Regions from separate parts of the Streptomyces sp. KLMMK genome, predicted to be linked through region 1. Evidence: riboswitches for the same ligand, from Rfam matches in the RefSeq annotation. Region 1 holds a riboswitch; the other holds the start of a gene.
What was found. Region 1 has a riboswitch for S-adenosylmethionine ahead of V7793_RS24515 (aminotransferase class V-fold PLP-dependent enzyme). Riboswitches for the same ligand answer to the same signal wherever they lie in the genome.
Positions count from the first base shown of each region.

Region 2: linked by a shared signal. The riboswitch ahead of thrC (threonine synthase) and the one ahead of V7793_RS24515 (aminotransferase class V-fold PLP-dependent enzyme) in region 1 are both predicted to bind S-adenosylmethionine.

Region 1 is NZ_JBAMDC010000207.1:2,028-5,584, forward strand. It holds gene V7793_RS24515 (aminotransferase class V-fold PLP-dependent enzyme) at 16-1,374, opposite strand; SAM riboswitch class IV at 1,523-1,639, opposite strand; gene trpD (anthranilate phosphoribosyltransferase) at 1,729-2,793, opposite strand; gene qcrB (cytochrome bc1 complex cytochrome b subunit) at 2,957-3,557, opposite strand, start outside.
Region 2 is NZ_JBAMDC010000231.1:1,435-4,991, forward strand. It holds gene V7793_RS25780 (alpha,alpha-trehalose-phosphate synthase (UDP-forming)) at 1-338, opposite strand, end outside; gene V7793_RS25785 (glucosyl-3-phosphoglycerate synthase) at 380-1,354, opposite strand; SAM riboswitch class I at 1,531-1,673, shown strand; gene thrC (threonine synthase) at 1,667-2,983, shown strand; gene V7793_RS25795 (ubiquitin-like small modifier protein 1) at 3,096-3,371, shown strand.

The DNA of each region.
Region 1 (3,557 bases):
ATCCGGCAGGCGCCGTCAGGCGGGGACGCAGCGTCCGCCCTCGGTCCGGTAGGACCACTTCGCTCCGTGGCGGACGAGTTCGGCCACCGCCGTCACGAAGCGCTCCACGTGCTCGTCCGGCGTGCCGGCGCCGAAGCTGACGCGGATCGCGTTCAGGGGCGCACCCTCGTCGGGCGCACCGCACTCCCCCTCGGCGGAGGAGTCCGCGCCCACCAGCGTCCGCACCAGCGGGTGCGCGCAGAAGAGGCCGTCGCGGACGCCGATGCCGTACTCCGCGGAGAGCGCCGCCGCGAAGTGCGAGCTGTTCCAGCCGTCGACGGTGAAGGACAGGACGCCCACGCTCGGGGCGCCGGGCCCGAAGAGCGAGAGCACCCGCACCCCCGGCACCGCCGCCAGCCCCTCCCGCACCACGGTGATCAGCTGCCGCTCCCGCTCCGCGAGCCGGTCGAAGCCGGCCTCGGTGAGCGCCTTGCACGCGGACGCGATGGCGTAGGCCCCGATGACGTTGGGCGAGCCGGCCTCGTGCCGGGCGACCCCGTCGTGCCAGTCGACCTCCACCTCGCCGGAGGCGCCCCGGGCGACGCGCCGGCTCGCGCCCCCGCCCGCCAGGTAGGGCTCGGCGTCCCGGAGCCAGTCCGCCCGGCCGGCCAGCACGCCGGCGCCGAAGGGCGCGTACAGCTTGTGCCCGGAGAAGGCGACCCAGTCGGCGTCCAGTTCCGCGATGTCCACCCGCTGGTGGGGGACGAGCTGGGCCGCGTCCACGACGATCCGCGCGCCGTGGGCGTGCGCGGCGGCGGCCAGCTCCCGTACGGGCCACAGCTCACCGGTCACGTTGGACGCACCGGTCACGCACACCAGCGCGGGCCCGTAGGGCTCGCGGGCCGCGAGCGCCTGCTCGAGCGTCTCGACCGCCTGCCCGGGGGTGCGGGGCGCGTCGAGGTAGGTCACCTCGACGTCCGCGCGCCGCTCCCAGGGCAGCAGCGCCGCGTGGTGCTCGGTCTCGAAGACGAACACGCGCGTCCCGGCGGGGAGTACGGCCGCGAGCAGGTTGAGCGAGTCGGTGGTCGACCGGGTGAAGAGGACCTGGTCGCCGTCCCGGCAGCCGAGGAACGCGGCGACGTCCGCCCGGCTGTTCTCGAACAGCTCCGTCGACAGCTGCGAGAGGTAGCCCGCGCCGCGGTGCACGCTGCCGTAGTAGGGCGCGTACGCCGCCACGTCGTCCCACACCCGCTGCAGGGCGGGGGCGCTGGCCGCGTAGTCCAGCGCGGCGTAGGTCACCTCTCCGCCGGTCACCAGCGGGACCCGGACATCACACCCGAGAACGGGCAGGGGGGTGCAAACGGACCGGTCGGAGGCAAGGGTGGGGACAGACATGGCGAACTCCCGTAAAAAGGCAGGCGAATTCCACCGCGCGACGGGCGCGGGAAAGGGAAGGGGGTGCGGGAAAAGGGGCTCTTCGAGCCCTAACGCATTCGCTGAACCACGGAAGGAACTCCCTCGACAACCAGGATCCCTGGCGAGGGACCCGCGCTTGCCGCAGACCTCGCTGCCTGCGACCTGGTCATCACCCGGGGCACCCCGCCACGGAAGGAGGGTTGCCGGACAGCGGGCCGGGGCCGTGTCGCTGTCACTCGTGACCTTGGCGGAGAGTATGGCACAGCTGATCGCCGGCCGGGAAGGGGCGTCCGGATCACGGACGCCCCTTCACCGCACCACTCCTTCGCAGCGCTACGCGTTGCTCGCCAGCGCCCACCGGTCGAGCACCCGCCGGGCCGCCCCGGAGTCGATGGACTCCGCAGCCCGCACCAGCCCGCCCCGGATCTGCTCCGCCAGCGGCTCCTCCGTCGGCGCCAACGCCACCAGCGCCGCGGCCGAGTTGAGGAGCACGGCGTCCCGCACCGGCCCCGGCTCGCCCGCGAGCAGACGCCGCGCGACATCGGCGTTGTAGGACGCGTCGCCACCCCGCAGCGCCTCCACCGGCACCAGGCCGATCCCCACGTCCCGCGGGTCGAAAGACTCCTCGCGGACCCGTCCGCCGGAGACCACCCACACCTTCGACGTGGCGGTCGTGGTCAGCTCGTCGAGACCGTCGTCGCCGCGGAAGACCAGCGCCGAGGAGCCGCGCTCGGCGAGCACCCCGGCGAGGATCGGGGCCATCCGGGCGTCCGCGACGCCCGTGGCCTGGGCCCGTACCTTCGCGGGGTTGGTCAGCGGGCCGAGCACGTTGAAGACGGTCCGGATGCCGAGCTCGCGCCGGGCCGCGGCCACGTGCCGCAGCGCCGGGTGGAACTTCACCGCGAAGCAGAGGGTGATGCCGGCCTCCTCGGCCACCTCCACCACCCGCTGCGGGCCGAGGTCGAGGTTCACGCCCAGCTTCTCCAGCACGTCCGAGGCGCCGCTGGCCGAGGACGCCGCCCGGTTGCCGTGCTTGACGACCTTCACGCCGGTGCCGGCGACGACGATCGAGGACATGGTGGAGATATTGACGGTCTTGGCGCCGTCGCCGCCGGTGCCGACGATGTCCACGCTGGGGCCGGGGACCTCGATCAGCCGGGCGTGCTCGTACATCGTGCGCACCAGGCCGGAGATCTCGGCGACCGTCTCGCCCTTGGCGCGCAGGGCGACCAGGAAGCCCGCGATCTGCGCGCCGGTGGCCTCGCCGCGCATGATCCGGTCCATGGCCCAGGCGGCGTCGTCGACGGTGAGGTCACGGCCGGCGAGCAGGGCGTCCAGGAGACCCGGCCAGGAGGGGGCCACCGCGCTGTCGCCGCCTGCCGGGGTCACAACGTTCATGGTCCACGCTCCTGGTGGTCGGTCCGGAGAGCCGGGTTCGTCCCGGGGTCTGCCCGCCCAGCCTATCCACCCCCGGAGACAGCGAAGAGCCCCGTCCATGCGCTGGACGGGGCTCTCGCTGTGGCGATCAGCGATCAGGGTGGATCAGAGGCGATCCGGGGGATCAGTGGTGGCCGTGGCCGCTCGTGATCTCCTCGTACTCCTCCACGGTGGCCTTGGGGATCTGGGTCCCCTCGCCGTAGAAGCCCTTCGAGAGCTTCACCCGGAGACGCTGGCCGGCGCCGGCCTTGCGGGCCACGCCGTTCTCGTCGTACTCCGGCTCCAGCTCGAGCGGCTGCGGCTGGTGGTGCGCCGTGAGGGTGTGCATCTGCTCCTGCGAGAGCGGCTCGTGGACCTCGACGAACTCACCGTGCGGCAGGCGCTTGATGATGCCGGACTCGCGTCCGTGCAGCACCTTGTCCCTGTCGCGGCGCTGCAGGCCCATGCAGATCCGGCGGGTGGCGATGAACACCAGGACCGGGATCACGAAGAAGCCGATGCGGACGAACCAGGTGATGGCGTTGATCGACAGGTGGAAGTGGGTGGCCCACAGGTCGTTTCCACCACCGACCAGCATCACGAAGTACGCGGCGATCCAGGCGGCACCGAACGCGGTGCGCGTCGGGGCGTTGCGCGGGCGGTCCAGCAGGTGGTGCTCGCGCTTGTCACCGGTGACCCAGGACTCGATGAACGGCCAGACCGCGATCGCACCGAGCACCAGCGGG
Region 2 (3,557 bases), on a different contig from region 1:
ACCGAGTTGGCGATGCCGTTGTACGCGGCGGCGAAGGTGTCCGGCGGGATGTCGAGCATCCGCACGTGGTGGCCGCCGGTGTCGTCCGTGGCGAGTCTTCGGCCGGCGGCGCGGGCCGCCTCGCGGTCGCCCTCGCCCAGGGCCGCGCACACCCACACCGCGGCGCCGCCCTCGGCGTCGCGCTGTATCGAGCTGAGCCCGGAGACGAGCCCGCCGCCGCCGCGCCCGGCCACGAGGGTGCCGTCCTCGCTGCGCCGGTACGAGACCGGGCCCCGGTTGGAGGCGACGACGATCGGCGCGGCGGCGATCGATGTGGCGTGCACGTGCTCAGCGACCATGTGGCCAGCCTTGCCGCGGGAAGAACCGCTCAAACGTACGCTTACGCGGCGTGTCGCTGGGCGTACTCGGGTATTCCGGCCATCGGCGGCCGCTCCTCCGTGTCCACCGCGTACGTCCGCGGAACGAAGCCCTCCGGGGTTCGTTCGAACTGTGTCAGCGCAGGTCGCACCAGGTGCCCCCGGGCCAGCCGGAGCTGTGCGGTGCGGTAGATGGCGGCGGCCATCCGGCCCAGCGCCTGCCCGTCCTGGTGGCGGTGCTTGCGCACGCCCACGTCCACCTGGGCCAGCGCCCCCAGCCCGACCGTGTGCAGCGCGTCCACCAGAAGGCCCAGCTCCACGCCGTAGCCGACGGGGAACGGCAGCTGCTCCAGCAGGGACCGGCGGGCCGCGTACTCGCCGCCGAGCGGCTGCACGAAACCGGCCAGCTGCGGCCAGTGCAGGTTCAGCAGGGGGCGGGCCACGAGCTCGGTCACCCGGCCGCCCTGGCCGGCGGTCCTGGCGGAGCCGGGCACATCGAATTCCGTGCCCAGCGGGCGGTCGTACATCGCCTTGACGAAGTGCACGCCGGGGTCCGTCAGCAGCGGCCCCACGATCCCCGACACGAAGTCCGCCGAGAACTCGCGCAGGTCGGCGTCCACGAAGCAGACGATGTCGCCCGTCGTCGCCAGCAGGGAGCGCCACAGCACCTCGCCCTTGCCCGGCAGTGCGGGCAGGCTCGGCAGCACCTCGTCCCGGTGCACCACGCGCGCCCCGGCCTCTGCTGCGACCTCGGCCGTGCGGTCCGTGGAGCCCGAGTCGACCACCACCAGCTCGTCCACCAGCGGCACCGCGTCCGACATCAGCTCGCGGCGGATCGTCGCCACGATGGTGCCGACCGTCGGCTCCTCGTTCAGCGCCGGCAGGACGACGCTCACCGTGGTGCCGGAGGCCCGCTTGGCGGCCAGAAGCACGTCGAGCGGACGATCAGCAGCGGACCAGGACCGCTCGGCCAGCCAGCGCTCCACCTCTTCCAGCACGTGTACGACTCCCTGTCTCACGGACGTTCTGCGACGCGTTCTGTGACGCATCTCGCGGTGCGGACGCCCCTCTCAACGGGCCGTCCCTTCCGTTACAGTCTTGAACAACGCGGACCGCCGTCCTATGTCGGGGGTCGCCGCGTGCACAAACGCCTGGGCCCCGCCCAGTGCCATACCGCTCATCCAGAGGGGCAGAGGGACACGGCCCGTTGAAGCCCCGGCAACCCTCCAGCCGGTCTCACCGTTCCACGGCGAGGCTCCCGGCGGGGAAGGTGCCAATTCCGTCTCGTGGCGACGTTCGCCACGGGGAAGATGAGGAGAAAGGGCCTCGCCTCCATGGCTGTGCAGTCTGTTGAACCCTCCACCACTTCTGTGGACCTCGGACCCGCCGTGGCACTCTCCTGCCGCGAGTGCGGAGAGCGCTTCGACCTCGGTCCCATCTTCGCCTGCGCCCTGTGCTTCGGCCCCCTCGAAGTCGCCTACGAACTGCCCGCCGGCGGGCCCGGTCAAGCAGCTGACCTGCGCGAGCGCATCGAGGCCGGCCCCGCGAACATCTGGCGCTACGCCCCCCTGCTGCCCGTCCCCGCCGACGTCGCGGGCAAGCCCAGCCTCAACCCCGGCCTCACCAAGCTCGTCAAGGCCGACAACCTCGCCCGCGAGCTGGGCGTGACGGGCGGCCTGTACGTCAAGGACGACTCCGGCAACCCGACGCACTCCTTCAAGGACCGGGTCGTGGCGATCGCGGTCGAGGCCGCCCGCGCCTTCGGCTTCACGACGCTGTCGTGCTCCTCGACCGGGAACCTCGCGGGTGCGGTCGGGGCCGCGGCCGCCCGGGCCGGGTTCAAGTCGTGCGTCTTCATCCCGCACGACCTGGAGGCCGGGAAGGTCGTCATGGCCGCGGTCTACGGCGGCGACCTCGTCGGCATCGAGGGCACGTACGACGACGTCAACCGCTTCTGCAGCGAACTGATCGGCGACCCGCTGGGGGAGGGCTGGGGCTTCGTCAACGTCAACCTCCGGCCGTACTACGGCGAAGGGTCCAAGACGCTCGCCTACGAGATCTGCGAGCAGCTGGGCTGGCGGCTGCCGGACCAGATCGTCGTGCCGATCGCCTCGGGCTCACAGCTCACGAAGATCGACAAGGGGCTGAAGGAGCTCGTCGCGCTGGGTCTGGTCGAGGACCGCCCGTACAAGATCTTCGGAGCGCAGGCGGAGGGCTGCTCGCCGGTCGCCCGCGCGTTCAAGGACGGGCACGACGTGGTGCGGCCGGTGAAGCCGGACACGATCGCGAAGTCCCTCGCCATCGGCAACCCGGCCGACGGGCCGTACGTGCTGGATATCGCGCGGCGGACGGGCGGGGCGGTGGAGGACGTCACCGATGAGCAGATCGTGGACGCGATCCGGCTGCTGGCCCGGACCGAGGGGATCTTCGCCGAGACGGCGGGCGGGGTGACGGTCGGCGTGACGCGGAAGCTGATCGAGAGCGGGCTGCTCGACCCCTCCCTGACGACCGTCGTGCTCAATACGGGCGACGGGCTGAAGACGCTCGATGCCGTTGCGGCGGGGCCGACGGCGACGATCCGGCCGTCGCTGGAGGCGTTCCGCGCCGCGGGGCTTGCTGCCGTCTGACGTCTGCAGGTGACGTCTGCGGGCCGGTTGTGCCCGCCCTCCCCCAAACCCCGTCCGGGGTCCCCCCAGCCCTGCGGAACAGCCGCCCACAATCTCTCCGGAAGGTTTTCCCATGAGCGTTACCGTCCGCATCCCCACCATCCTCCGCACCTACACCGGCGGGAAGGCCGAGGTCTCCGCCGAAGGCGCGACCCTCGCCGATGTCCTCCAGTCCCTGGAGAAGAACCACTCCGGCATTGCGGCCCGCGTGCTCGACGACGCCGGCAAGCTGCGCCGGTTCGTCAACGTCTACGTCAACGACGACGACGTCCGCTTCGAGCAGGGGCTGCAGACCCCCACCCCGGACGGCTCCGCCGTCTCCGTCATCCCGGCCGTCGCGGGCGGCTGAGGTTTCACAGGGTTCTTCCGTTATTGCCGCACGACGTCCCCGGAATCGCCCCGTCCGTAAAGCGGACGGGGCGATTCCGCCTGTTGAGCGCGATACAGTTGGGACGATCCCCGCCCGGCGTCAGTGCCGAACGCATATGAGAACCCGTCAAGTTGTGCGCGAAGTGTGTGCACGAAATGCCGGGTT